Regions from separate parts of the Pseudomonas sp. 3A(2025) genome, predicted to be linked through region 4. Evidence: predicted binding sites of a transcription regulator. Region 4 holds the regulator's gene; each other region holds the start of a gene.
What was found. The regulator FliA, encoded in region 4, starts transcription of late flagellar genes. The targets are predictions, from matches to a motif close to CTAAAGTTTNNNNNNNNNNNGCCGNTAA.
Positions count from the first base shown of each region.

Region 1 (7,369 bases), on a different contig from region 4:
CACCGGGTGACGGGCGCGGTAGGTCTGGTCCATGCTCGACGACACGGTTTCAGCGTTGGCAATGTTACTGGCAGTGGTGTTCAGACGCGTGGTCTGGGCACTCATGGCGCTGCCGGCAATGTTGAAGACATTCGATAGCGACATGAATCACTCTCCGCGCAGGGCCGATACCAGCCCTTTGAACTTGCTATTGAGCAGCGTGAAGCTGGCCTGGAACGACATGGAGTTCTGGGCGTAGCTGGCCTGCTCCACTTGCGAATCGACGGTGTTCTGGTCCAGCGAAGGGGCCGACGGGGTGCGGTACAGCAACACACCTTCGGTGTCGCTGCCGGCAGCCTGAGCTTCGATATGACGACCATTGGTGGTGTTCATGGCGAACTGGCCCTTGCTGTTGACCTTTTCGGTCTCGGCGGCCAGCACCGCAGAGAAATCCAGGTCGCGCGCCTTGTAGCCCGGGGTGTCGGCGTTGGAGATGTTATTGGCCAACACCTCAGCCCGCTGGGCCCGGAAGTTCAGGGCTTTTTCATGGATACCCAGTGCTTTATCGAAGTTGATGCTCATGTCGGGAAACCTTTACCGGTTGACCTGATGTACGTATCACAGACAAAGCAATCGGCATGCCATGTTTGTGAAGCCAGTGTTTGCAGGGGGTTTGCCGAATGAGTGCGGCAGGGATGCCAGAAAAGCGGCAAGGGATTTCCGCTGAAGGATCAGGGGCGGCAAGAGGAGTGTCGTTTTTTTGCCAGAGGCGGCCGCTGCGTGAAGGTCACGCAACGGCTCGAAGGCTTACTTGGCCTTGTAGATGATGCCCGGGCTGCACTGGACCATCTGGTAATGGTCCGGCAAACCGTTGAGCGCTTCGGAGGCTCCCAGAAACAGGTAGCCGCCCGGCTTGAGCACGCTGTGAATGCGCAGCAGGATGTCTTTCTTCACCTCGGCGGAGAAGTAGATCAGCACGTTGCGACAAAACACGATGTCGAACTTGCCAAGGCTGGCATAGCTGTCGAGCAGATTGAACGAGCGGAACTCGACACGGCTCTTGATCGGCGCCTTGACCGCCCAGCGACCGGGCGCCTTGGTGTCGAAATAGCGCTGCAAGCGTTCCGGCGACAAGCCGCGACCGATGGCCAGGCTGTCGTACTCGCCGGTCTTGCAATTATTGAGCATCAGGCTCGACAGGTCGGTCGCAACGATTTGCACGCCGGTCTTGAGCTGCCCCGGATTGCTGCGCTCGAACTCATCGATCGACATCGACAGCGAATACGGCTCCTGGCCGGACGAACAGGCCGCCGACCAGATGCGCAGACGCTGTCCTGGGCTGGCCTTGATCTGCTCGGGCAGCACCTTGTTTTTCAGCACCTCAAAGGGGTAGGTATCGCGAAACCACAAGGTTTCGTTGGTCGTCATCGCATCGACCACCTGCTCGCGCAAACCACTGCGCGGCTGGGATTGAATACGCGACACCAACTCGCCCAGGCTCTTGATGCCCTGCTGTTCCATCAGCTTGTTGAGGCGGCTGGACACCAGATACTGCTTGTTTTCACCCAGCAGGATGCCACAGGCTTTTTCCAGAAAGACCCGGAACTGTTCAAAATCCAAATTACCCGTAGACAAAGGTACCGCCTCTCAAATCATGTGAACGACCAGGGCTTACCACCCTAGGTATGGTCTGCTGCCTTGATCCGGGCAACGACGCGCGCCGCCAGATCGTCAGGCCGGAATTTTGCGAGAAAATCATCGGCACCGACCTTCTTGACCATCGCCTGGTTGAACACCCCCGACAACGAGGTGTGCAAGGTAATGTGCAGCTTGTTCATCCGCGGGTCATTGCGTATGGCTGCTGTCAAGGTATAGCCATCCATCTCCGGCATTTCAATGTCGGAGATCATCATGAGGAATTCTTCCTCGGGCTTTTTGCCTTCGGCGATCATCGCCAGCAGGTAATCCAGCGCCTGACGACCATCATTCAGAGCGACCACTTCGACACCGACCGTTTCCAGGCAACGACTGACCTGCTTGCGCGCCACCGAAGAGTCATCAACGGTCAATACCCGCAGCGAAACGGCCTTGTGATGCGTTTCTTCATCGACCACACCGACCGACACCGCTTCGGCAATCGGCGCCACCTCCGCCAGAATCTTCTCGACGTCGATAATTTCCACCAACTGGTTGTCGACCCGCGTCACTGCCGTCAGGTAGTGATCGCGACCGGTACCCTTGGGTGGTGGATGGATCTCCTCCCAGTTCATGTTGACGATGCGTTCGACCGAATGCACCAGAAAACCCTGAACCTTGGTGTTGTACTCAGTGATGATGACGAAGGTGTTTTCCAGCGCAATCATCCCGGTAGAACCGGTGGCCATCGCCAGATCCAGAATCGGAATGGTGCCACCACGAATATTGGCCACACCACGCACGATCCTGCTCGATTTGGGCATGATGGTGAGTTTCGGGCATTGCAGTACTTCTTTGACCTTGAATACGTTAATCCCGTAGAGCTGCTTGCCTTGCAGGCGAAACAGCAACAGCTCCAGGCGATTCTGACCAACCAGCTGCGTGCGCTGGTTCACCGAATCCATTACACCTGCCATGCCCTGCCCCCCTTACCTCAACCATCGACCGCCACATACCGGATACGGCAAGCGGCACGAGCCTTGCTTTTTATACGTCATGAATGACAAGACGACAATTTTTCGACACGCCGCATTAGAAACCCGCCACTGGCTGGGCGCAATCGTCATGCTGTGCCTTTTTTGCACTGCAACTCCCGGTCGCGCCGAGAATTTCACACTGCCTGAACAGCTTATCGGCGTCACCGAGGGGTTTCTTGAGTACACCGTACAAGAGTATTTGGCGAGCAGCCAGATCGAAGGTCGTCACCAGATCCAGGTCCGGCAACTTGACCCACGGATGCGCATGGCATTTTGCGACAAGGATTTGACAGCCACGCTGGAAAGCCCGCGCCCGGTGGGCAGGGTCACGGTAAAGGTGCGCTGCGAAGGCTCAAACCCCTGGACCGTCTATGTGCCGGCGCAGGTACAACTGTTTCGCAACGTGGTGATTGCCACACGGCCGCTCAAGCGCGACACCGTCATCACCGAAGACGATATTGCCGTGCGCGAGCGGGATATCGGCACCCTGGGCATGGGCTTTTTGCCATCAACGGACCTGGCTATCGGGCAGAAACTTGTCCGACCAGCGGTCGTCGATCAGGTACTGTCGCCAACCTTCATGGAACAACCGGCGATGGTCCGTAAAGGCGATCACGTGGTGATCGTCGCACGCAGCCCCAGCCTTGCGGTGCGGATGCCGGGCGAGGCACTGTCCGACGGCGGTCTCAACGAACAGATACGTGTACGAAATCTCAACTCCAAGCGGGTGATCAAGGCCAACGTGACAGGCCCGGGGCAAGTGGAAGTCGCCATGTAACGGCATTTTCATCGATTGAAGCTGGTGCGCGCCGCTGGTTTTTCCTAGACTGCAGCGCATATCCGGGCGCGCAATGCCTGTCGCCCAGGCTTTGACACATTGCGCCTAAAGTTTTTCATTGGGTGGCCGAAAACAAGGCAAGCGTCCAAAACACCCAGAGGTTTTTCAATCATGCCCATCGATTTCAGTCGACTTAGTAACTCACAGTCCGTTGGTAGCACTTCGCGCACCGGCGGCGCCAAGGAAGCCAGCAAGACCGACAGCTTGCCTGCTACCGCCGACATCAAGAATGCCGGTGAATCCGTACACCTGAGCAGTGAGGCTCAACAGTTGCAGAAGATCACCGACAAGCTGGCTGATCTGCCGACCGTCAACAGCGCGCGGGTTGCCGAGCTCAAGCAGGCGATCGCAGACGGCAGTTATGTGGTCGACAGCAACCGTGTAGCCAGTAAGCTGCTCGGCTTCGAAGCCGCGCGCTAAGTATCGCGCGGGATTTTCTGGACGCTTGAAAAACCAGAGCATGCGATGCAAGACACTACTTTGCTGCAGATGATCACCGACGACATGACCCCGACCCGCCAACTGCTCGAGTTGCTGCATAACGAGTCGGTTGTGCTGCACGGCAGGGACATGAGCGAGATGGAGCGGATTCTGGCGCAGAAACAAGCGCTGGTGATTCAGCTTGAGCAACATGGCCGCAGACGTAGCCAGGTGCTTGCCAGTCTCGGACTGCCGACCAATCGCCAGGGTCTGGCAACGCTGGCCGAGCAGTCATCGGTAGGTCCACAGCTGCTTGAAGCCGGCGACGAACTGGCGACCCTCATTGCCGAATGCCAGGCGCTCAACGAGCAAAACGGCAAACTGATTCAATTGCAGCAGATGACAACCGCTCATCAATTGCGCATTCTGAACGGCGGCGAGACACCCTCGCTCTACGACAGCCGAGGCTCGACGGCAGGCAGAGCCAAGCCGCGCCCTCTCAGCCAGGCTTAACTTGCTGTTTCAAGCCGCTTCACATGATGGCAGAATGTCTATCACTGCGTTGCCGTAGCATTTTGCCTGGAGAGACTTAAAAGTGAATGGCTTAGCCGCGGATGATGCTCCGCAACCCCCGAAGGTTCTCGATACGCCTTTGGAAATTGCCGCCAACCTGCGGTTACTCATGGAAAACCACGATCCCCTGATCATCACTTTCCATGAGCGTTCCCAGCGCTTTCAAAGCTATCTGGTTAAAGTCGACCGCGAAAGCAACCTTATCGAACTGGACGAAATGATCCCGCGCGATGGCGAACGCTTCCTGAGCAGCGGCGAGGCGTTCCGCGTCGAAGGGTTCCACGATGGCGTGCGTATCGCCTGGGAATCCAACGCAGCCATGAACATCATCGACAACCCTGGCCAGCGCCTCTATCGCGGCCCGATGCCCACCGAGGTGGTCTATCACCAGCGTCGCAATGCCTTCCGCGCCGCCCTCAAGCTGTCGCAACTGGTCGATGTCGATCTGGACGGCGACAAGCTCAAGTTCCCGATCACCGGCAAACTGCTGGACATCTCGGCCACCGGTTGCAAACTGCGCTTCGACGGCGATATTTCCGAGCGCGTGCAACTGGGCCAGGTCTATGACCGCTTCGTCGCCAGACTGCCGTTCGGCGCCCTGACATCAGCGGTCGAGTTGCGCTACCTGCATTTCGAAGAGCGCTTCAACACTACCTTTGCTGGCGTACGCTTCCATAACGTCAGCGGCCTGGTACAGCGCCAGGTCGAACGCTTCGTCTACCAGTTGCAGCGCGAAGCCCGTCGCTTCGACAAAGACGACGACTTCTGATCGAAACGCGCCGTGCATGACACGGCGCGCCCTGCCCGCCCTACGGGCACCCGCCATACGGTTTATCCAGCATTTCATCCTTGTCCTTGTCTTCAGCCTTTTCAGGCTCGGTCACCGGCGCAGCTTCTGGCGCCGGCTCAACCGTGGTCTGCATCTGATCCTGAACCATCTGCTCGTCGACCCGCGGATCGAGCGCCACTACCAGCGGTGAGCTGGCCATACTGTCGGGCATGGCAACGTGTTGCAGCGGTGCGTTCTCGACCTCGTGCAGCCGCGTGACCGCCTTAGGACGGATCAGCAACACCAGTACTCCTGCCGTGACGCAGATGAAGGCGTACAGCATGTTGCCGCCAAACGCCTGCATGAATACCCCGGCCAGCAATGGCCCGATACTGGCGCCAATGCCATAGGTCATCAGCAACATGGCCGTCAGTGATACCCGATGATCGGCCTCGACATGGTCGTTGGCAAAGGCCACTGCCAGCGGATAAAGGCTGAACTGCATCAGGGCGGCAATAAAGCCGATGACAAACAACACCTCTACCGGCACCCCGTTCAGCACCACCAGCGGCAAGCTGGCCAGCGCCAGCAAACCTGCAAATACGCGGATCAATTGCGAACGGTCGTAACGGTCCGACAGCAGGCCCAACGGCCACTGCACAACAAAACCGGCCATGATGCAGCAGCCCATGAACAGGCCGACCTGCTCGGTAGACAACCCGTGACTGGCCGCATACACCGGCGCCAGGCCGTAGAAAGCGCCCAGGCTTAAACCGGCGCCCAGTACCGTGGTCAACGACTGCGGCACCCTCTTCATGAAAAACAGCGGTTCCAGCGGCGCCGGACGCATCGGCGCCGGGTGAATGCTGCGGGTCATGGCCACCGGCACCAGACACAGCGCAAAGCACATGGCGACCAGCATCAACAGCTCTGGCCCCAACTGCGGATGCACGACCAGAATCAACTGGCCAAGCACCAGCCCCAGGTACGAGGCAATCATGTAGCCGCTGAAGACCATGCCGCGCTGCTTGGCACTGGCCTGCTCGTTGAGCCAGCTTTCGATGACCATGTACTGACACATCATGCCCAGGCCCACGATCATCCGCAGGCCCAGCCAGGCCGGCAGCCAGTCGGTCATGCCATGGCCCAGCACCGCCGCGCCGACGATACCGGCGCAGGTGGCGTAGGCACGGATATGCCCCACGCGACCAATCAGGCGGTGGCCGATCTTGCCACCCAGCACCAGACCAAAGTAGTTGGCGGCCATCAACGAACCGACCCACAGGCTGTCGACCTGATCGGCAGCCAGGCGCAAGGCCAGATAAGTGCTCAGCAGACCGGAGCCGATCAGCATCATCAATGAGGCGAAGTAAAGCGCTCGAAAAGACTTCCAGATTTGGCGCATGGTATTCCCGACTGTCTATAAAGAGTCGCCCGCACGGGCGTGGTCGAACATCAGGGTCCTGCCGGCAATGGCAGGATTCACAATCAGATCTGGCTACCCAGCACCCGTCGCTCCCAGGGCGTTATTTCATCCAGAAAACTGGTCAGTTCCAGAGTCTTGCTGGCGATGAAGCCTTCGATGAAGGTCTGGCCGAACAGTTCCCGCGCCCGTGTACTGCGCGCAAGGCGGCGCAAGGCCGACTGCAGGGTGTCGGGCAACGTCAGGTGTTCGGGCACCTCTATTTCGCCTTGTACGGCGGCTGTCGGCTCAAGCGCCTGCTCGATGCCATACAGGCCGGCCGCCAGGCTGGCGGCAATCGCAAGATAGGGATTGGCATCGGCGCCCGGCAGGCGATTTTCGACCCGCCGCGCTTCGGGCACACTGGCCGGAATGCGCAGGCCGGCGGCACGATTGTCATGCGACCAGCAGGCATTGTTGGGCGAGGCATAAGGATGAAACAGCCGCTGGTAGGCGTTCACGTTCGGCGCAAACAAGGCGGTGAACTCCGCCAGGCACGCCTGCTGACCGCCGATAAAATGCCGGAACGCCGCCGTTGGCTGACCATCGGCATCGTTGAACACATTGCGCCCCGACACCGAATCCACCACGCTCTGATGAATGTGCATCGAACTGCCCGCTGCCTGCGCCAACGGCTTGGCCATGCACACCACTGT
Region 1 is NZ_BAAILM010000088.1:66,675-74,043, reverse strand. Features, by position in the region: gene flgC (flagellar basal body rod protein FlgC) at 1-144, opposite strand, end outside; gene flgB (flagellar basal body rod protein FlgB) at 148-561, opposite strand; gene cheR (protein-glutamate O-methyltransferase CheR) at 787-1,614, opposite strand; gene ACYP2A_RS23180 (chemotaxis protein CheV) at 1,659-2,591, opposite strand; gene flgA (flagellar basal body P-ring formation chaperone FlgA) at 2,671-3,429, shown strand; gene flgM (flagellar biosynthesis anti-sigma factor FlgM) at 3,601-3,909, shown strand; gene ACYP2A_RS23165 (flagella synthesis protein FlgN) at 3,955-4,422, shown strand; gene ACYP2A_RS23160 (flagellar brake protein) at 4,505-5,251, shown strand; gene ACYP2A_RS23155 (MFS transporter) at 5,292-6,656, opposite strand; gene ACYP2A_RS23150 (glutamine synthetase family protein) at 6,740-7,369, opposite strand, start outside.
Region 1: flgM (flagellar biosynthesis anti-sigma factor FlgM) is a predicted target of FliA. The motif match lies at 3,535-3,562, and genes of this name have one in related genera.

Region 2 (7,369 bases), on a different contig from region 4:
TCGGGCATCAACAGCATGACCCGCTGCATGCCGCAGGCCACCAGCGCATCGCGGGCCAGAGTGGTCAGGTGCATGGCGTTATTGAACGGGCTGGGCTCGACCAGAAGTTCTGCACACAGCTTGCGCCAGCGTTGCAATGCGTCGGCCGAAGGCGGCGGCGTTGGCTCGTGGTTATTGGCGATACGCCTGAAATCCCATGGCCACAGCAGAGACTCGGCCGGGTGCCACAAATCCTTGCTCGCATGCTGGCGTGCACTGCTGGCGGCATTCTGGTGCACCTGTTGCTGGACATCGGCCAGTGGCTGCTGCAGATACAGGCTGCTGAGCAACTCCCAGCGCAGGCAGTGCGGGCTGTTCCAGGCCTGCTGGGCGGCCAGTGCCAGGCCGTTGCCCATCAGCACGGTGTTGGCCGGCTGGTTGAACCAGCGTTGCAGGATCGGGTTGGCGTCCATGTTGCGTTGCTGCTGCAACGGTTCTTCGTTCTCGCGAGCGATGCGCAGGGCCTTGACCCATTCGCGACGCTCCTTGATCAGCACGGTATAGCCACGGGTAACCCACAGCGGCAAACGCCAGGTGTCGGCCAGTGCCAGGCACAGGTCGAGCAGCTTGATGCCGAACAGTTCCTGTTCGACGCTACGGCTCGACTCACCCTTGTGGATCACCCGCAGTTCCCACTCTTCGAGCAGCTTGGGGTGCGCCAGCGCCATCGGCCACAGCGGCGCGAGAAACAACAGGCTGCCCAGATGAATGTCCTGCCACAGGCGCGCCAGGCGGCTGGCAAACAGGCCGCTGGCCTGCTGGGTGGCGTGCTGGCTGATGAGGATCAGTTGTCGATAGGCCTTGGGGATCTCATCGGCCGGTTTTGCCGGCAGACGATTGAGCAGCACTTCGGTGCGCGCCAGCCCCAGACGATTGAGCGCCACCTCCAGGCTCTCGGCCTGTTCGGCCAGGCCATGGGTGTGCTGGTTGGCTTCGCGCAGGACGCTGAGCACCAGTGCCGGGCTCTCGTGCATCATGTCGGCGATCTCGCGCAACGAGCGGCGGCTGTCGGTCAGCGCAGAGCGCACATGTGCGTGGTTGTGCTGCGGGATCGGCAGCGCAAGGCCATCCAGTTGCTTGACCCAGGCATCGAGCGTTCGTGGGCGTGGGAAGTGTGGCGTTGTCGGCATACGGGGCGGCCTGTGCGGCTAATAGTCTGTCAGTGATGGGTTACGCTTATTCAGACCTTGCGATGTCATGTATTGTTACACCCTGAGTCAATGACGAAACAGGTTTTTCACGCGATCAGACTACAGTCTGGCTCAGTGAGGCCGATAAGTAGAACAGCAGTTTCATCGTTGCACCGCACATATCCCTGAATCCGACTGAACAAGTATTTTTTACCTATGGCTAAAATCATCGGCATTATTGTCGTTTTCGCGAGCGTTCTCAGCGGATACGTGCTGTCCCACGGTCAGATCATGGCGTTGTTCCAGCCATTCGAGGTCCTGATTATCGGGGGCGCGGCACTGGGTGCCTTCTTGCAGGCCAACCCGGGTCATATGACCATGCATGTGTTCAAAAAGTCGCTGAAGATGTTCAGTACGCGCTTTACCCATGCCTACTACCTCGAAGTGCTGGGGCTGATCTACGAAATTCTCAATAAAAGCCGTCGTGAAGGCATGATGGCCATCGAAGGCGACATCGAAGAGCCGGCGTCCAGCCCGATCTTCGCCAAGTACCCCGGCGTACTCAAGGATGAGCGCATGACCGCGTACATCTGCGATTACCTGCGCATCATGTCGTCCGGCAACATGGCGCCGCACGAGCTCGAAGGCCTGTTCGACATGGAACTGCTGAGCATGAAAGAGGAGCTTGAGCATCCCTCCCATGCCGTGACCGGTATCGCCGACGGCATGCCCGGCTTCGGTATCGTGGCAGCGGTACTGGGGATCGTGGTGACCATGGCCTCGCTGGGCTCCGGCGACAAGGCCGCGATCGGTCAGCACGTGGGTGCGGCACTGGTCGGTACCTTCTTCGGTATTCTGGCGGCATACGGCTTCTTCGGCCCGCTGGCCACCTCTTTGGCACACGATGCCAAGGAAGAGATGAACGTCTACGAATGCATCAAGGCATCGCTGGTCGCTTCCGCTTCCGGCATGCCGCCTTCACTGGCCGTCGAGTTCGGCCGCAAGGTTCTGTACCCGGCACACCGCCCCAGCTTCACCGAGCTGGAACAAGCCGTACGTGGTCGCTAAGCCATGGAAAATAATCAGCCGATAATCGTCAAACGGGTCAAACGCTTCGGCGGTGGACACCACGGCGGCGCCTGGAAAATCGCCTTCGCCGACTTTGCAACGGCAATGATGGCGTTCTTTCTGGTGCTGTGGCTGATGTCGGCCGCCACCCCTGAAGAGTTGGTCGCGATTGCCGGCTACTTCAAGGACCCGGTGGGCTTTAGCGACAGCGGCTCGCCGTATGTGATCGACTTGGGCGGTTCGCCGGAAATGGCGCCGGACCGCTCGCTGAACCCTGAGATCAAGAGCACGCCAAGCCCGGACACTGTGCCGATCGAAGCGGACGATGCCGAGGCCAAGGCTGATCAGGTCGAGAAAGAACGTCTTGAAATGCTGCTGCAAGAGCTGCAGAACAAGGTCGAAGAAAGCCCGCAACTGCAGAAATTCAAGGACCAGATTCTGCTCGAAATCACTCAGGACGGCTTGCGTATCCAGATTGTCGATGCCGACAACCGGCCGATGTTCGACTCCGGCAGTGCGCGGCTCAAGCCTTATTTCGAAGATATTCTGCTGGCCCTGGCCGACACCATCAAGGATGTGCCGAACAAGATCAGTGTCAGCGGCCACACCGATGCCAAGCCGTTTGCCGGTAGCGGTGAGTTCGGCAACTGGGAACTCTCGGCCAGTCGTGCCAACGCCGCACGCCGTGCGCTGGTGGCGGGCAGCTACCCCGAGTCGCAAGTGGCGCGGGTGGTGGGGTATGCCTCGTCGGCGCTGTACGATCGTGACAAGCCGCTGAACCCGATCAACCGGCGCATCGACATCGTGGTACTGACCAAAAAGGCCCAGCGGCTTATCGATGGTGATCAGGGCACCGGTACTGCGCCTGCCAGCACCCCGGCAACGCCAGCACCGCCGGGCGCATCGACCCGGGGGGCGGTCGACCCGCAGGCCGGTGCTCTACCGCACGAGGTTCGCCAGCGGCTGAACCTGTTCGAGCAAGGCAACGTACGGGCGCCGGGTCAGTAAGCGCCGATCAGTATTCATCCTGCGGCAAGCTGGCCAGGATCGAGCGGTAGCTGTGCATGCGCTGGGCTGAAATACGGCCCTCTTCAAGTCCCTTGAGCAGCGCGCAGCCAGGTTCGCGGTCGTGCTTGCAGTCGCGGAAGCGGCAAGTGCCGATCAGGTTGTTGAACTCGATAAAGCCGGCTTCCACGTCATGACGACTCACGTGCACCAGGCCGAATTCGCGGATGCCCGGTGAGTCGATCAGCTCGCCGCCATTGGGGAAATGGAACAGCCGTGCGGTGGTCGTGGTGTGGGTACCTTGCCCGGAAAACTCCGACAGCGGCCCGACACGGGTGCCGACGTCCGGCAGCAGGCTGTTGACCAGCGACGATTTGCCCACCCCGGATTGGCCGACAAACACACTGACTTGTCCGTTCAGGCGCTCTTCGAGTTGCTGCATGCCGTCGCCTTGATGGGCGGAGACTTCCAGCACCGGATAGCCCAGGCCGCGATACACCGACAACATTTCATTGAGGGCAACGGCGTTCTGCTCGTTGATCAGGTCGGCCTTGTTGAGCAGCAGCAGCGGGTGGATGCCGGCATGTTCGGCAGCCACCAGATAACGGTCGATCAGGTTGGCGTGCGGCTCGGGCATTGGCGCAAAGACGATCACGATCAGGTCGACGTTGGCTGCTACCGGCTTGAGCTGGCCGCGCGAATCCGGCCGGCACAGCTCGGTGCTGCGTGGCAGTTGCGCCACGATGACGCCGATACCCTGGTTGCCGGCCCGCCATACCACCTGGTCGCCGGTGACCAGCGCTGGCAGGTTGGCGCGCAAGTGGCAGCGGTAGGTCTGACCCTTCTGCTCGCCTTCCTGGGCTTCGACCTCGACCTGGACGCCGAAGTGGGCAATCACCAGGCCGACCTGTTCAGGGCCCAGATCGCCACCTTCAAGGATTTCGACTGCCTGGGATTCGCGTTTGGCGGCGCGAGCGGCGCGCTCGCCCTGGATCTTTTCGATACGCCAGTTCTGGCGGCGATTGAGTTGGCGTTTGGCCATGGGGACTTCCGATGTGTGAGGTCCAGGCCACGCCGTCTGGCAGCGACCGGCCCGCAAAAATGAACAGCTTGGGATGCAAGGGCCGATACTAGCACGCCGGGCTAGGCTAAACTGCGCGCCTACGCTGAGGAGCCCAAACATGCAGAGCAAGAGCAACCTGATCTGGATCGACCTGGAAATGACCGGTCTGGATCCTGATCACGACGTCATCATCGAGATGGCGACCATCATTACCGACAGCGAGCTCAATACCCTGGCCGAAGGGCCGGTGATCGCCATCCATCAGAGCGATGAAATCCTCGCCGGCATGGACGAGTGGAACACCCGTCAGCACGGCGGTTCCGGCCTGACCCAGCGGGTGCGCGAGAGCACTATCAGTAACGCTGAAGCGGAAGCCCTGACTCTGGACTTCATCAAACAATGGGTGCCAGAGCGCAGCTCGCCGATCTGCGGCAACAGCATCTGCCAGGACCGCCGCTTTCTGTATCGGCACATGAAAGGCCTGGAAAACTACTTCCATTACCGCAATCTCGATGTCTCGACGCTCAAGGAACTGGCCGCGCGCTGGTCGCCGGAGCTGAAATTCAAGAAAGGCAGCACCCATCTGGCACTGGACGACATTCGCGAATCCATCGCAGAACTGCGTTTCTATCGCGAAAACTTCATCAAGTAACGACTGGGTTCACAGGGGCAACGAATAAACCTCGTTGCACCCTTTCAGTGCGCCGGGCGGCTGGGTAGACTGCGCGCCTTTGTCGCCGGGGCTGCCGCCATGTTGTTGATGCTTTACCTGATTGCCATCACTGCCGAGGCCATGACCGGCGCATTGTCGGCCGGGCGCCGTGGCATGGACTGGTTTGGCGTGGTGCTGATCGCCTGCGTCACCGCGCTTGGCGGTGGTTCGGTGCGCGACGTGCTGATTGGCCATTACCCGCTGACCTGGGTCAAGCACCCTGAATACCTGGTGCTGACCAGTGTGGCGGCACTGGTGACGATCTTTATCGCGCCGTTGATGCGTCATTTGCGCTCGCTGTTTCTGGTGCTCGACGCTCTGGGGCTGGTGGCGTTCACCCTGATCGGCTGCATGACGGCGCTGGAAGCCGGCCACGGCATGTTGATCGCCTCGGTGTGCGGTGTGATCACGGGTGTGTTCGGCGGCATCCTGCGCGACATCTTCTGTAACGACATCCCGCTGATCTTCCGCCGCGAGCTGTACGCCAGCGTCTCGTTTCTGGCGGCGTGGTGCTTTTTGTTGTGTGGCTACTTCAACGTGCCGAACGAGCAGGCGATTCTGATCACTCTGTCGGGCGGGTTGCTGCTGCGGTTACTGGCCATCCGCTTCAAATGGGAAATGCCCAAGTTCGTTTACAACGACGATCACTAAAACGGTGATTGGAATGCCCGTAGGACCGGCTTTAGCCGGGAAAGCCGTTATGCGGTGCCTGCTTCCCGACTAAAGTCGGTCCTACGTGCGGGCAGCGTGCTGCCCGATAGCCCATTCGACGTGTTCTCTGACCATTTCCGAGGGGTAGTCGCGGCGCGCTTCAAGCGCTTGCAGTACGCTGATGGTCGAGGGGGCGTTGCCCAGGCCGACGGCGAGGTTGCGCAGCCAGCGTTCGTAACCGGCGCGGCGCAGCGGGGAGCCTTCAGTGCTGGACAGAAAGCGTTCTTCGTCCCACATGAACAGCTCGGCCAGGCCTGCGTTGTCGAGGTTGTGGCGCGGCTGGAAGTCGCTTTGTTCGGTGGGCTTGGCGAAGCGGTTCCACGGGCAGACGATCTGGCAGTCGTCGCAACCAAACACCCGGTTGCCAATCAATGGCCTCAGTTCCACCGGAATGGCGGTCTTGAGTTCGATGGTCAGGTACGAAATACAGCGCCGCGCATCCAGCACATAGGGGCCTACGAAAGCGTTGGTCGGGCAGATGTCCAGGCACGCCGTGCAGCGGCCGCAGTGTTCGCTGGCGTGGGGGGCGTCGACCGGCAAGGGCAGGTCGACGAACAGTTCGCCCAGAAAAAAGAAACTGCCGGCCTTGCGGTTGAGCACCAGGGTGTTCTTGCCGATCCAGCCCAGACCTGCCTGTTCGGCGATGGCCTTTTCCAGTACCGGCGCGCTGTCGACGAAGGCCCGAAAGCCGAATGGGCCGATGTCCTTTTGAATTCGCTCGGCCAATTGTTGCAAGCGTTTGCGTACCAGCTTGTGGTAATCGCGGCCCAGCGCGTAGCGCGATACATAGGCTTTTTCCGGTTCGCCAAGGCGCTGGTTCATCTCGGTATCGCCCGGCAAATAGTCCATGCGCAGCGACACCACGCGCAAGGTGCCGGGCACCAGTTGCTCTGGATGGGAACGTTTGCTGCCATGGGCGGCCATATAATCCATCTCGCCGTGATAGCCCGCGTCGAGCCAGCGCTGCAGGTGCTGTTCGTGCTCATCGAGCGCCAGCCCGCTGATGCCGACTTGCTGAAAGCCCAGTTCACGGCCCCAGGTCTTGATCGACTGGGCAAGGGCGGCAAGATCGTCGTCGGTCAGTTGTGCAGTAGTAGCGGGCATGCGAAAGGAGAAACCAGGGCCAAGGTGCGTATAATTCTGCCAGACATTGGAGTCCGTAAGCGCATGCCAGACACTCAAGCCCATTTACCCGACGCGCTGTACAGCGCAGCGCAGGTCCGCGACCTCGATGCGCGGCTGATTGGCGCCGGTACGCCGGGGCTGGAATTGATGCAGCGTGCCGCCCACGCCACCTGGCGCGCGATGCGCAGACGTTGGTCTGATCCGGCCGTTCTGAGCGTGCTGGCCGGGCACGGCAACAATGCCGGCGACGGTTATCTGGTGGCCGCGCTGGCGCACAAGGCCGGCTGGTCGGTGCGTGTGCTGGCGGTGGGTGATCCGGCGGCTTTGCGCGGCGATGCCGCTGCCGCTCATGCCGAAGCCCAGACGCAGGGTGTCGATATCGTGCAATGGCTCGGCCAGCCGCTGGCCGGCGTGGTGCTCGATGCGCTGCTCGGCACCGGGCTGGCCGGTGAAGTGCGTGAGCCCTACAAAAGCGCTATCGACGCCATCAATGCCGCCAACCTGCCGGTGGCTGCC
Region 2 is NZ_BAAILM010000039.1:125,961-133,329, reverse strand. Features, by position in the region: gene ACYP2A_RS16235 (HDOD domain-containing protein) at 1-1,169, opposite strand, end outside; gene motA (flagellar motor stator protein MotA) at 1,386-2,237, shown strand; gene motB (flagellar motor protein MotB) at 2,241-3,245, shown strand; gene rsgA (small ribosomal subunit biogenesis GTPase RsgA) at 3,253-4,284, opposite strand; gene orn (oligoribonuclease) at 4,424-4,957, shown strand; gene ACYP2A_RS16210 (trimeric intracellular cation channel family protein) at 5,057-5,668, shown strand; gene queG (tRNA epoxyqueuosine(34) reductase QueG) at 5,750-6,832, opposite strand; gene ACYP2A_RS16200 (NAD(P)H-hydrate dehydratase) at 6,896-7,369, shown strand, end outside.
Region 2: motA (flagellar motor stator protein MotA) is a predicted target of FliA. The motif match lies at 1,290-1,317, and genes of this name have one in related genera.

Region 3 (7,369 bases), on a different contig from region 4:
AAGGTGCAGGTTCAGGTCCTGCACCACACGTTGGTCCTGATAGCCGCATGCCAGATTGCGCAGGTTCAGCAGCAAGGGCTGGCTCATGGCTGGCGGATTGGTGCGATCAGAAACTCCAGCAGAGCCTTCTGCGCATGCAAACGGTTTTCAGCCTGATCCCACGCCACAGCGCGCGGATCGTCGAGTACGTCTTCACTGATTTCTTCGCCACGGTGGGCAGGCAGGCAATGCATGAACAGCACATCTTCGGCGGCGAGGTCGAGCAGGGCGCGGTTGACCTGATAAGGCGCGAACAGCGCCAGGCGCCGTGCGGTTTCGTCCTCCTGGCCCATGGAGGTCCAGACGTCGGTGCTGACCAGGTGCGCGCCGGCCACTGCCTCTTTGGGGTCGCGGGTCACGGTGACCCGGTCGCCGGCCAGTGCCAGAAACTCGGGGTTGGGCTCGTAGCCGGAGGGGCAGGCGACCCGCAACTGGAAGTCGAACTGAATCGCTGCTTCTATATAGCTGTTGCACATGTTGTTGCCGTCACCGATCCAGGCCACGGTCTTGCCCTTGATCGAGCCACGGTGCTCCAGGAAGGTCTGCATGTCGGCCAATAACTGGCAAGGATGCAGGTCGTCCGACAGGCCATTGATGACCGGTACGCGCGAATTGGCGGCAAACTCGACCAGATTGTTGTGCGCGTAGGTACGGATCATGACGGCGTCGAGCATGCGTGACATGACCTTGGCGCTGTCGGCAATGGGTTCGCCGCGTCCCAGTTGAGTGTCGCGATGGGACAGAAAAATGGCCTGACCACCCAACTGGATCATGCCGGCTTCAAAGGAAAGACGGGTACGTGTCGAAGATTTCTCGAAGATCATGCCCAGGACACGATTCTTCAAGGGTTCGAAAAGTACGTCGCGATTTCGCAGGTCTTTGAGCTCTACGCCACGACGGATCAAGCCCAGCAGTTCGTCCGGGGTGTAATCCATCATCGAGAGAAAGTGCCTGGCGCTCATTATTGATTACCTTTTTTGCAACAGACCGCAGGTGTTCATAACCGGTTATATATCGGGAAAACGGTCGTGACCTGCAGCGAAAGCCGATTGAACGACGAATAGGGAAGGCGCGATGGTATAAAAAATTGTCGCAGCAACACAACGGCGCCGTTGATTTACAGGGGGTTGGGAGTATTTTGCTGGATTGGTGACCCATCATGGCCACAAGCGGGGCATTGACCGGGTAGGGGAGACATTCCGTCCGTTGTTCAGTTGGGCAAGAGAGCATTTGTACACTGCCCCCCGATTGCTTTGCAATATTTGCAACAAAGCGGCTGGGGCGGGCACTGCCCGTTTGCACCTGCCAGGTCGCTGATGCGATGCGCATCACGTGCGACGAAGTCGTTTGTATCTTTAGTATCAACCCTGAGTTATAAAGCTTACAGATCTACAGGAGGTTTTTCGGCATGAACTCAAAAGAGCGTCAATTAACGGAGCTTCTGGGGCTGACGGCCCGCACCCTTACGCATCTGACGGCCTCGATGACCTCCATGTCTTTTGAGTTGCTGCGCAGTGAGGATGAAGTCACCCGGGCTTCGGGACGCAGGATGATCGATCGCATGGCAACCATCAGCGCAGGCCTCGATGAGCACTGGCGTCTGATCGGCGAACTGACCGGCGTGCCGGTGGCCCAGGAACAGATCGAAACCGTGACCGAGATCCAGATGCAGCGCAAGGTCACGCCAATCGGTTCGGCATCCGATATCGGTTGAAGACGGTGTGAGCGTCAGGCTCGGCTTTCCGTTACAATGCGCCACCGTGCCGACATCTGAGTCGGAAAGTTCAGCCGAGGTGCTTCATGGATATCATCGAAACGATCAAAGAGCAGATTGCCAACAACACAATCCTGCTTTACATGAAAGGCGCTCCGAACGCGCCACAGTGCGGTTTTTCTGCCAAGGCTTCTCAGGCATTGATGGCCTGCGGTGAGAAATTCGCCTACGTCGACATTCTGCAGAACCCGGAAATTCGCGCCAACCTGCCCAAGTACGCCAACTGGCCGACTTTCCCGCAACTGTGGGTAGGCGGCGAACTGGTCGGCGGCAGCGACATCATCGTTGAAATGCACGCAAACGGTGAGTTGCAGACCCTGGTCAAGCAGGCTGTAGAGCAAGCCAAGGCCTGATGCAAGTGACCCGCCGGGTCTGAACCCGGCCGGCACAGGCAAGCAGACAAAAGAAAGCCCCGCCTCTGACAACAGAGCGGGGCTTTCTGCATTGTGCAACCGATAACCGCTAGCGGTATCAGCTGTCCATCTGCGACTGCAGGTAGTTCTCGATGCTGACTTTGACGATCAGACCCAGTTGAGTCTCCAGCCAGTCGATATGCTCTTCCTGAGATTCCAGGATATCTTCGAGCAGTTCGCGGCTACCGAAATCGCCAACGGTTTCAAAGTGTGCAATGGCGGCTTTCAGATCGGCCAGGCCTTTGTGCTCGATGCGCAGGTCGCACTCAAGCATTTCTTTGGTGTGCTCGCCGATCAGGATCTTGCCCAGGTCCTGAAGGTTGGGCAGGCCTTCGAGAAACAGAATGCGCTTGATGACTTTGTCGGCGTCTTTCATCGCCTGAATGGATTCACGGTACTCGTGGGCACCGATTTTGGTCAGGCCCCAGTCGTCGTACATACGTGCATGCAGGAAGTACTGATTGATGGCGACCAGCTCGTTGCCGAGGATCTTGTTGAGGTGCTGGATGACTGTAATGTCGCCTTTCATGTTGTGTTCCTGCCGCAGGCTAATGTCTATAGGCAGCGAGTTTGAGCCGGCACTAAACGGCTGTCAAACCTAAGTTATTGAATAATAAGTGAATTTAAATCTGAATAAGAATGTTTGAGTTCTGCATCTTGACGCTAAGTAATTGAATTGCAGGCATAAAAAAACCGGACACTGGGTCCGGTTCGATAAAACAGGGTCTTTTATGCGGCAGAAAATTCTGCAGGATAAGCCAGCGACGCCTGGCTGGTTTGCAGTTCGGTCAAGGTTTCACGCACGACCTGTTTGGCAAGGCAGGCGCATTTGCCGCACTGAGTGGCTACACCGAGTGTCTGGCGAACGTCGCGGTAACTGCAGCAGCCTTCGAGAATCGCATCCCGGATCTGACCGTCAGTAACACCTTGGCAGAGACAAACATACATAAGCTTGAACCGTCGCTGTGCATTGCTAGTTGCCGACGAGACTAATGATAATGAGAATGCTTGTCAAAATTGTTTTGAAGCGGATTCAGCCAGCCCGATGAGTGGTGCGGTGTTGCAATAACCGTGTCACCCAAAGCGCACCTGCGCGGTGCAGGTGCGCAAGCGGGCTTAGTCGTAATCGCGCCAGCCGCCCATGTCTTTCCAGCGGTTGACGATGCCGCAGAACAGCTCTGCGGTCTTTTCAGTGTCGTAGCGGGCCGAGTGGGCCTCGCGACCGTCGAAGTCCATGCCAGCAGCGTTACAGGCCTTCGCAAGCACGGTCTGACCATAAGCCAGGCCGGCCAGCGTTGCGGTGTCGAAGCTGGAGAACGGATGAAACGGGTTGCGCTTCATGTCCAGGCGCGCCACGGCGGCGTTCAGAAAGCCCAGGTCGAAGCTGGCGTTGTGGCCGACCAGCACAGCACGCTTGCAGCCATTGGCCTTGATCGCCTTGCGCACGCCACGGAAGATGTCGGTCAGCGCGGTTTCTTCGCTGACAGCCATGCGCAGCGGATGATCGAGCTTGATCCCGGTGAACTCCAGCGCTGCCGCTTCGATGTTGGCGCCTTCGAAAGGCTCCACACGGAAGAAGTAGGTATGGTCGGGGTACACGAAGCCTTTTTCATCCATGCCGATGGTCACGGCTGCGATTTCGAGCAGGGCATCGGTGGCCGAATTGAAACCGCCGGTTTCAACATCGATCACAACGGGCAGATAGCCGCGAAAGCGCGCGGCCATCGGGTGGCGCGAACCGCCGCCACCGTGGTGGATGTCGAGATCGTCGTCGAGATGATCGTCACTCACGCGTTTTCCTCCAGAACACGCCAGCGCAGTTTTTCACCGGCGCGTAGCGGTATAACGTTCAGTTCGCCAAACGGCAGGCTGGCAGGCGCTGTCCATTCGTCGCGAATCAAAGTGATGGTGTCCTGGTTGGCAGGCAAACCGTAAAAAGCCGGACCATGCAGGCTGGCAAAGCCTTCGAGTTTGTCCAGCGCATTGCGCTGCTCGAACGCCTCGGCATACAGCTCGATGGCGGCATAGGCGGTGTAGCAGCCGGCACAGCCACACGCCGCTTCCTTGGCATGCTGGGCATGCGGCGCCGAATCGGTGCCCAGGAAGAACTTGTTGCTGCCACCGGTGGCGGCATCAAGCAATGCCACCTGATGCGTGTTGCGCTTGAGGATTGGCAGGCAATAGAAGTGCGGACGAATACCACCCACCAGCATGTGATTGCGGTTGTACAGCAAGTGATGCGCGGTAATGGTCGCCGCCACGTTGGCGGATGCCTCGTTGACGAACTGTACGGCGTCGCCTGTGGTGATGTGTTCGAACACCACTTTCAGGGTCGGGAAGCGCTCGACGACGCGGCGCAGATGCTCGTCGATGAAGATCTTTTCGCGGTCGAATACGTCGACTTCGCCACGCGTGACCTCGCCGTGCACCAACAGCAGCAGGCCAACTTCGGCCATGGCTTCAAGCGCCGGGTAGATCTTGTCGAGGCTGGTGACGCCGGAGTCGGAGTTGGTGGTCGCACCGGCCGGGTACAGCTTGGCAGCATGCACAAAGCCACTGGCCTTGGCGATACGTACGTCTTCGGCGGTGGTCTGGTCGGTGAGGTACAGCACCATCAAGGGTTCGAAGCGGCTGCCGGCAGGTCGCGCCGCAAGGATGCGCTGGCGGTAGGCATCGGCCTGTTGCGCGTTGCGTACCGGAGGCACCAGGTTGGGCATGATGATTGCGCGGCCAAAGGTGCGCGCAGCGTCGGCGACGGTATGAGGCAACACAGCTCCGTCACGGAGATGGATGTGCCAGTCGTCGGGACGCAATAGGGTCAGGCGGTCGGACATTGGGGATTCCAGGCGGTTCGAACTCGCGGAATGCTACCGGAAAAGACAGTCTCAGGCACTCGCTATCAAGTTTTGTAGGAAGTTACCGATAGCAAGCAATCAGGTCGGCATTTTCTGTTTTGCCGCCAATTTTTCAGGTGGAGCCTCCCGTGCGCCAGCGATATCTAGCCTTGCTCAGCCTTGTCGTCAGCCTTCCGGCCGCAGCGGTCAATTTCCAGACGCGCCTGGAAAGCATCGAGTGGAAGGTCGACGGCGATCAGTTCGAGTGCCGTCTGAGCCAGCCGATCACCGACCTGGGTGCCGGAGAGTTCGTGCGCCGCGCCGGCGAGCAGGCGACTTTCCGTCTGAAGGCTTCCTATAACACGCTGGGCAACGGCTCGGCGACGCTGCTGGCGGCCGCTGCGCCGTGGCAGCCAGGGCGCGGCGACATCAATCTGGGGTCGGTGCGGGTCAGCAACGGTGAAATTCCATTCAATACCACCCAGGCGCAAGCCGGCCGTCTGATTTCCGGTTTGCTCGAAGGCCGCAGTCCGGTGATTCGTCATTTTGCCCGCGATGGTGGCGGCACAATGGAAGTACGTCTGTTGCCGGCCAGGTTTCGTGAAGCTTTTGGCGAGTATCAGGCCTGTACGGCCAAACTGCTGCCGATGAACTTCGATCAGATCAAGCAGGCCGAGGTGGGCTTTCCGGGCGGCGGCATTGAACTCGATGCCAAGGCCAGGGCGCGGCTGGACAACATGCTTGCGTATATCAAGGCCGACCCGACGGTTAACCATATCGAGCTGGACGGCCATTCCGACAACAGCGGCAATCGCCTGACCAACCGCGATCTGTCGCGGCGCCGGGCCCTGGCGGTCATGGACTATCTCAAGGCCAATGGTGTGCCCGAAGAGCAGATCACGCTGCGCTTTCATGGCGAACGCTACCCGCTGGCCGCCAACACCAACAATGCCAACCGTGCGCGCAACCGTCGCGTGAATGTGCAACTGGACCGCGTTGCGCCCCCAGAGCACGCAGCGCCGGCCTCTATGCCCGGGGCACCGACAGAGGCACCACCGGTCGCTCCGGCAGCGAGTCTGCCGGCACCCGCAGCGCCTGTCACAAGTACGCCAGGCAAGGCCTCCTGAGCAGACGAGGCCTGTCGCCTGGTGATCACTCGCTGTCGCGCCACTGTAAATCTGCCGGTTTGAACGGTAGACTCGACGGTTTTCCGTACAACCCGGTGGAGTGATGGCATGGCGGACGTAAACAAGGTCGTTCTGGCGTATTCGGGTGGCCTCGATACTTCGGTGATCCTGAAGTGGCTGCAAGATACCTATAACTGCGAGGTGGTGACGTTCACCGCTGACCTGGGGCAAGGTGAAGAGGTGGAGCCTGCACGCGCCAAGGCGCAGGCCATGGGCGTCAAAGAAATCTACATCGACGATCTGCGCGAAGAGTTCGTGCGCGATTTCGTCTTCCCGATGTTCCGCGCCAACACCGTCTACGAAGGCGAGTACCTGCTGGGTACTTCCATCGCACGTCCGCTGATCGCCAAGCGCCTGATCGAAATCGCCAATGAAACCGGCGCCGATGCGATCTCCCATGGCGCCACCGGCAAGGGCAACGACCAGGTGCGCTTCGAACTGGGCGCCTACGCGCTCAAGCCAGGCGTCAAAGTCATTGCGCCGTGGCGCGAATGGGACCTGCTGTCGCGCGAAAAACTGATGGATTACGCTGAAAAGCACGCCATCCCGATCGAGCGTCACGGCAAGAAGAAGTCGCCGTACTCCATGGATGCCAACCTGCTGCACATCTCTTACGAGGGCGGTGTACTGGAAGACACCTGGACCGAGCACGAAGAAGACATGTGGCGCTGGACCAAGTCGCCTGAAGATGCGCCGAACACCCCGACCTACCTTGAGCTGACCTACCGCAATGGCGACATCGTTGCCATCGATGGCAAGGATCTGAGCCCGGCCCAGGTGCTGGCCGAGCTGAACCGCATCGGCGGCGAGAACGGTATCGGTCGCCTCGACATCGTCGAAAACCGTTATGTGGGCATGAAGTCCCGTGGCTGCTACGAGACCCCGGGCGGCACCATCATGCTGCGCGCTCACCGCGCCATCGAGTCGATCACCCTGGACCGTGAAGTCGCTCACCTCAAGGATGAGCTGATGCCGCGCTACGCCAGCCTGATCTACACCGGCTACTGGTGGAGCCCTGAGCGCCTGATGTTGCAACAGATGATCGATGCTTCCCAGGCACACGTGAATGGCGTCGTGCGCCTGAAACTGTACAAGGGCAACGTGATCGTTACAGGCCGCAAG
Region 3 is NZ_BAAILM010000113.1:635,933-643,301, reverse strand. Features, by position in the region: gene ACYP2A_RS29570 (ABC transporter ATP-binding protein) at 1-87, opposite strand, end outside; gene argF (ornithine carbamoyltransferase) at 84-1,001, opposite strand; gene ACYP2A_RS29560 (hypothetical protein) at 1,448-1,753, shown strand; gene grxD (Grx4 family monothiol glutaredoxin) at 1,840-2,166, shown strand; gene bfr (bacterioferritin) at 2,285-2,755, opposite strand; gene ACYP2A_RS29545 (bacterioferritin-associated ferredoxin) at 2,956-3,174, opposite strand; gene rnt (ribonuclease T) at 3,343-4,017, opposite strand; gene pyrC (dihydroorotase) at 4,014-5,060, opposite strand; gene ACYP2A_RS29530 (flagellar protein MotY) at 5,210-6,187, shown strand; partial or broken gene ACYP2A_RS29525 (argininosuccinate synthase) at 6,296-7,369, shown strand, end outside.
Region 3: ACYP2A_RS29530 (flagellar protein MotY) is a predicted target of FliA. The motif match lies at 5,125-5,152, and genes of this name have one in related genera.

Region 4 (7,369 bases):
GGGCAATTGCTGGCGCGGATCAAGGGCGTGCGCAAGAAGCTGTCTCAGGAACTGGGCTTTCTGATGCCCACCGTGCACATTCGCGACAACCTCGATCTGGCGCCCAGCGCCTATCGTTTGACGCTGATGGGGGTGATTCTGGCCGAGGCCGAGATTTACCCGGACCGCGAGCTTGCGATCAACCCGGGTCAGGTCTATGGCACGCTCAACGGTATCAGCGCCCGCGATCCGGCCTTTGGTCTGGAAGCGGTATGGATCGAAATCAGTCAGCGCAGCCAGGCGCAGTCGCTGGGCTACACCGTGGTCGATGCCAGTACGGTCGTGGCGACCCACCTCAACCAGATCCTCTATAAGCACTCGCATGAGCTGATCGGCCACGAAGAAGTCCAGCAGTTGATGCAATTGCTGGCCAAAAGCTCACCAAAACTGGCTGAAGAGCTGGTGCCGGGTGTGCTGTCGTTGTCGGGTTTGCTCAATGTGCTGCAAGCCTTGCTCACCGAGCATGTACCGGTGCGTGATATCCGTACGATTGCCGAGGCCATCGCTAACAATGCGTCAAGGAGTCAAGATACCGCCGCTTTGGTCGCGGCAGTGCGTGTCGCGTTGAGCCGCGCCATCGTTCAAAGCATTGTAGGAATTGAGTCCGAGCTGCCTGTCATCACACTTGAGCCAAGGTTGGAACAAATCTTGCTCAATAGTCTGCAGAAGGCCGGTCAGGGTCAGGAAGAAGGCGTTCTTCTTGAACCGAGCATGGCCGAGAAGCTCCAGCGTTCGTTGATCGAAGCCGCCCAGCGTCAGGAAATGCAAGGGTCGGCAGTGATTCTGCTGGTAGCAGGCCCCATCCGGGCCATGTTGTCGAGGTTTGGACGGTTGGCTGTACCGAACATGCATGTTCTGGCTTACCAGGAAATTCCTGACAACAAGCAAGTCACCATCGTAGCGACTGTCGGGCCCAACGGCTGAGGTAGTGAGTCATGCAAGTTAAGCGATTTTTCGCCGCCGATATGCGTCAAGCCATGAAACTGGTTCGCGATGAGCTGGGCGCCGAGGCGGCCATCATCGGTAACCGGCGCATTGCCGGTGGCGTCGAGCTGACTGCTGCCCTGGACTACAAGTTGTCCGCCCTGGCGCCGCGCGTGCCGAACATGGAGCTTGAAGACGAGCTGCGCAAGACCCAGTCGCGTATCGTCTCGGCCCAGGCCGAACTTGAAAATCGCACCGACACCGATGCGAACAACAACCTTCAGCTGTTCTCCGGCCTGCCGCTCAGCGCCGCCGACACGCACATCGAACCGACGCTTGAAGAGCCGCCACGGCCCGCTGCGCCACCGCCATTGTCGACCGCCAGCGAAGCCGCAATCGGCCAGCGGGTGTTCGAATCGATGTGCTCGGAACTCAACGGCCTGCGCGAGCTGCTCGAAGTGCAGCTCGGCTCGCTGGCCTGGAACCAGATGCAGGGCAGTCGCCCGCAGCAGGCCAACCTGTGGCGCCGCTTGCAGCGTATCGGCCTGTCGGGTCCGCTGTCGCGCGACCTGCTGGGCATGATCCCGGACATCGAAGACCCCAAGCAGGCCTGGCGCATGCTGCTGGCGTACCTGGCGCGGATGATCAGCGTGCCGGAAATCGAGCCGCTGGAAGAGGGCGGTGTCATTGCCATGGTCGGCCCTGCCGGCATGGGCAAGACCACCACCCTGGCCAAGCTGGCGGCGCGTTATGTGCTCAAGTACGGCGCGCAGAACATCGCACTGGTGAGCATGGACAGTTTTCGCATTGGCGCCCAGGAACAGCTCAAGACCCTGGGGCGGATTCTCAATGTACCGGTCACCCACGTCGACCCGGGCCAGTCGCTGGCCCAGGCACTGGAACCGTTGATTCGCAAGCGCGTCGTGCTGATCGACACCGCCGGCCTGCAAGCCAGCGACCCGGCGCTGCGCCTGCAACTGGAAAGCCTGGCCGGGCGCGGGATTCGTTCACGTAACTACCTGGTGCTGGGCACTACCAGCCAGAAGCAGGTGCTGACGGCGGCCTATCACAGCTACAAGCGCTGTGGCCTGGCCGGCTGCATCCTGACCAAGCTGGATGAAACCGCAAGCCTTGGCGAAGTGCTGAGTCTTGCAATCAGTCACGAATTGCCCGTGGCCTATCTGACCGATGGGCCACGTATTCCTGATGATCTGCATTTGCCGCGTCGTCACCAGTTGGTGAGCCGGGCAGTCAGTGTGCAGATGCAGGATGAGCCGAGCGAAGAGGCCATGGCCGATATGTTCGCCGACCTGTATCACACCCCTGGCAAGCAGGTGGGGTAATTGATGGAAACGATTGGAAAGTCCCTGCATCTCTGGTCTGCCAGGCATTGTTCGTCCGCGAACGTGCAGTCCGTAATGTGGTTTCGGTCTACGCATGACAAGGTAATGAAATAACATGGGCAGCATGCATCCCGTACAGGTTATCGCCGTGACCGGCGGCAAAGGTGGCGTCGGCAAGACCAACGTGTCAGTGAATCTCTCACTGGCGCTGGCCGAGCTTGGGCGACGCGTCATGCTGCTCGATGCCGACCTTGGCCTGGCCAATGTCGATGTCCTGCTGGGCCTGACTCCCAAGCACACCCTGGCCGATGTCATCGAAGGCCGCTGCGAGCTGCGCGATGTGCTGTTGCAGGGTCCTGGCGGTGTGCGCATCGTGCCGGCCGCCTCCGGTACCCAGAGCATGGTGCATCTGGCGCCTGCCCAGCATGCCGGCCTGATCCAGGCGTTCAGCGAGATTGGCGACAACCTCGATGTACTGGTCATCGACACCGCGGCCGGCATTGGCGAATCGGTGGTCAGTTTCGTGCGCGCAGCGCAGGAAGTGCTGCTGGTGGTGTGCGACGAACCGACCTCGATCACCGATGCCTATGCCCTGATCAAACTGCTCAATCGCGATTACGGCATGAACCGCTTTCGGGTTTTGGCCAATATGGCCCAAAGCCCCCAGGAAGGACGCAACCTGTTTGCCAAACTGACCAAGGTTACCGACCGTTTCCTTGATGTGGCTCTGCAGTACGTCGGCGCCGTTCCCTATGATGAGTGCGTACGCAAGGCCGTGCAGAAACAGCGCGCCGTCTACGAAGCATTCCCGCGTTCCAAGTGCGCTCTGGCGTTCAAGGCCATTGCCCAGAAGGTCGATACCTGGCCTCTGCCGGCCAACCCGCGCGGGCACCTTGAGTTCTTCGTCGAACGGCTTGTTCACCAGACCAGCGCAGCGGGACCTGTTCAATGACAGCCAGCGGTTATCAGATGTACAGCAAGGCTTCCAGGAATTCGCAGTACGAACTGATCGAGCGCTATGCGCCGTTGGTCAAGCGTATTGCCTATCACCTGCTGGCACGGTTGCCCGCCAGTGTGCAGGTGGAAGATCTGATCCAGGCCGGTATGATCGGCCTGCTGGAAGTGTCGACCAAATACGATTCGAGCAAAGGCGCCAGTTTCGAGACTTATGCCGGTATTCGCATTCGCGGCGCGATGCTCGACGAGGTGCGCAAAGGTGACTGGGCGCCGCGTTCGGTGCACCGAAATACCCGTATGGTCAGTGACGCGATCCGCAGCATCGAAGCAAAAACCGGCCGCGACGCTAAAGATCATGAGATTGCTGCCGAACTCCAGTTAAGTCTGGATGATTATTACGCTATCTTGAACGACACCTTGGGCAGCCGCCTGTTCAGCTTCGACGACCTTTTGCAGGACGGCGAGCATGACGGGTTGCACGAGGATGGCGCCAGCGCTTCGCTGGAGCCGTCGCGGGACCTTGAAGACGAGCGCTTCCAGGCCGCGCTGGCCGATGCCATCGCCAATCTGCCGGAGCGTGAGCGTCTGGTGTTGGCGCTGTATTATGACGAAGAGCTGAACCTCAAGGAGATCGGTGAGGTCCTGGGGGTCAGCGAATCACGGGTTAGCCAGTTACACAGCCAGTGCGCCGCGCGTTTGCGAGGGCGTTTGGGGGAGTGGCGCGCGCGCTGACCGGCTGTGCAAGGCGTCATGTGTCGAGTACCCAGACAAGGCAGGAGCCTGTCAGCAAACCCTTGGGGGAGCTGTTTCAGGCGCTTTGGCCGTGTCCATGTGCCCGGTATGTGAAGGCTGCAAACGGTCAGTAATGTGCTGTGCCAGTATTGAGTGAACAGCGGGTCCGGGAGCCGGGCTCGTTCAGGACTGCTTGGAGGTCGAATTGGACAAGAACATGAAAATCCTCATCGTTGATGATTTCTCAACGATGCGGCGGATCATAAAAAACCTGTTGCGTGATCTGGGGTTCACCAACACCTCGGAAGCCGATGATGGCCTGACCGCGCTGCCGATGCTGCAAAGCGGCGGTTTCGATTTTCTGGTCACCGACTGGAACATGCCCGGCATGTCCGGCATCGACCTGTTGCGTCAGGTGCGCCAGGACGAACGTCTGAAGAACATCCCGGTATTGATGGTGACCGCCGAGGCCAAGCGCGAGCAGATCATCGAGGCAGCCCAGGCCGGTGTTAATGGCTATGTGGTAAAGCCTTTCACCGCCCAGGTACTGCAAGAAAAGATCGAAAAGATCTTCGAGCGCGTCAATAGCTGATGCATGCCGCGAGGGCGCTATGGACAACAACGATTCACTGGGTGACTTCGAGTCGACCCTGAAGAGACATGCGCATGAGCTCGTCGCCAGCCTTGAAAAAGGCAAGTTCGGCGATGCAGTGCAATTGATCCATGAGCTCAACCAGACCCGCGACCGCGGCCTGTATCAGGAAGTGGGCAAGCTGACGCGCGAATTGCACAGTGCGATCGTCAACTTCCAGATCGATCCGCATATGCCGCAAGCCGAAGAGGTGTCGCAGATCACGGACGCCACCGAGCGCTTGTCGTATGTTGTGCGCCTGACCGAAGGTGCGGCCAACCGCACCATGGACCTGGTGGAGCAAAGCACGCCGTTGATGAACAGCCTCAGCGACGATGCCAAGACCTTGAGTGCCGATTGGGGGCGTCTGATGCGCCGCGAGATCGGTGCCGCAGAGTTTCGCGAGCTGGCCAAGCGCGTTGAGAGCTTTCTTTCTCGAACCGAAAAGGAAAGCCACAGCGTGGCGACCAACCTCAACGATATTCTGCTTGCTCAGGACTACCAGGACCTGACCGGTCAAGTGATCAAGCGTGTCACGCAACTGGTCACGGAGGTTGAGAGCAATTTGCTCAAGCTGGTGTTGATGGCCAGCCATGTCGATCGCTTTGCCGGCATCGAACATGATCGTGAAGCACTGTTGGCGGAAAATAATCCGAAAAAAAATCTCGCCCAAGGTGAAGGTCCGCAAATTCATGCCGATAAACGGGAAGATGTCGTTTCCGGTCAGGATGATGTGGACGACTTGTTATCGAGCCTCGGCTTCTAGGTCTTGACGGTTAATTTTAGGGAGCACCCCCATGAGCTTCGGCGCCGATGAAGAGATCCTTCAGGATTTTCTGGTAGAGGCCGGCGAGATTCTCGAGCAATTGTCCGAACAGCTGGTCGAGCTTGAAAGTCGACCCGATGACGCAGACTTGCTCAACGCAATTTTTCGCGGTTTTCACACTGTTAAAGGGGGCGCCGGCTTCCTCCAGCTGCATGAGCTGGTGGAGTGCTGCCACATTGCCGAGAACGTGTTCGACATCCTGCGCAAGGGTGAGCGGCGCGTAGACTCTGAATTGATGGACGTGGTCCTCGAGGCACTGGACACCGTCAACAGCATGTTCGGCCAGGTGCGCGAGCGTAGCGACGTTACGCCTGCCACCCCCGAATTGCTGGCGGCACTGGCACGTCTGGCCGACCCGCAGGCTGCCGACGAGGCGCCTGCTGCGCCGGAACCTGTGGCTGCTGCGCCCGTGGCCGCCGTTGCAGAGCCTGAAGCACCGGCGCCAGACGATGAAATCACTGACGACGAGTTCGAGCGCCTGCTCGATTCGCTGCATGGTGCCAAGTCCGATGCGGTGGCTGCGTCAGCGCCGGCACCTGCGCCGCAAGTGCCTGTGCCGGCCAGCGATGAAATCACCGATCACGAATTTGAAGCACTGCTCGATCAGTTGCATGGCAAGGGTTCGTTCGACGCCAGTGTGGCTTCTGCATCGACGGCCAGTGCTGCGCCTGCGCCCGTCTCGGCGCCTGTACCGGCAAGCGACGAAATCACCGACGACGAGTTCGAAGCGCTGCTCGACCAGTTGCACGGCAAAGGCTCGTTCGACGCTGACAAGGCTACGCCCGTGGCTGCCAGCGCCCCGGCTGTCGCGATTGCCAAGGCTGAAACAAAGCCCGAAACCAAGCCGGCTTCGGACGAAATCACCGAACACGAATTCGAAAACCTGCTCGACCAGTTGCATGGCAAGGGCAAGTTCGAGCCGGATGCAGTGGCTGCGGCCGTGTCTGCAGCGCCTGCGCCAGTGGCCAAAGCTGCTGCTCCGGCGGCGGCTGCGGCACCGGTTGCCAAGCCTGCTGCTGCGCCTGCCGCACGTTCTGCGGCACCGGCTCCCGCGCCCGCCCGTGCGGCCCCTGCCGCTGCGGAAAAACCGGCTGCGGTCGAGTCCGAAACCACGGTGCGCGTCGATACTGCGCGCCTGGACGAGATCATGAACATGGTCGGCGAGCTGGTACTGGTGCGTAACCGTCTGGTGCGCCTGGGGCTCAACAGCGGCAACGAAGCCATGTCCAAGGCGGTGTCCAACCTCGATGTGGTGACGGCCGACCTGCAAACCGCGGTCATGAAGACGCGCATGCAGCCGATCAAGAAGGTCTTCGGTCGCTTCCCGCGACTGGTTCGCGACCTGGCGCGGCAGCTCAAGAAAGAAATCAACCTGGAGCTGGTCGGCGAAGAAACCGACCTCGACAAGAACCTCGTCGAGGCGCTGGCCGACCCGCTGGTCCACTTGGTGCGTAACGCGGTGGACCACGGTGTGGAAACCCCCGAAGAGCGTGAAGCCTCCGGCAAGCCTCGCGGCGGCAAGGTGGTTCTGTCTGCCGAGCAAGAGGGCGACCATATCCTGTTGTCGATCTCCGACGACGGCAAGGGCATGGACCCGGCAGTGCTGCGTGCCATCGCCGTCAAGCGCGGTGTGATGGACAAGGATGCGGCCGACCGCCTGAGCGACACCGACTGCTACAACCTGATCTTCGCGCCGGGGTTCTCGACCAAGACCGAGATTTCCGATGTGTCGGGACGCGGTGTGGGCATGGACGTGGTGAAAACCAAGATTTCCCAGCTCAACGGCTCGATCAACATCTACTCGACCAAGGGTCAGGGCTCCAAGATCGTCATCAAGGTGCCGCTGACGCTGGCAATCATGCCGACGCTGATGGTCATGCTGGCCGACCAGGCCTTTGCCTTCCCGCTGGTCAACGT
Region 4 is NZ_BAAILM010000030.1:47,871-55,239, reverse strand. Features, by position in the region: gene flhA (flagellar biosynthesis protein FlhA) at 1-963, shown strand, start outside; gene flhF (flagellar biosynthesis protein FlhF) at 975-2,306, shown strand; gene fleN (flagellar synthesis regulator FleN) at 2,422-3,258, shown strand; gene fliA (RNA polymerase sigma factor FliA) at 3,255-3,995, shown strand; gene ACYP2A_RS11080 (chemotaxis response regulator CheY) at 4,213-4,587, shown strand; gene ACYP2A_RS11075 (protein phosphatase CheZ) at 4,607-5,392, shown strand; partial or broken gene ACYP2A_RS11070 (chemotaxis protein CheA) at 5,424-7,369, shown strand, end outside.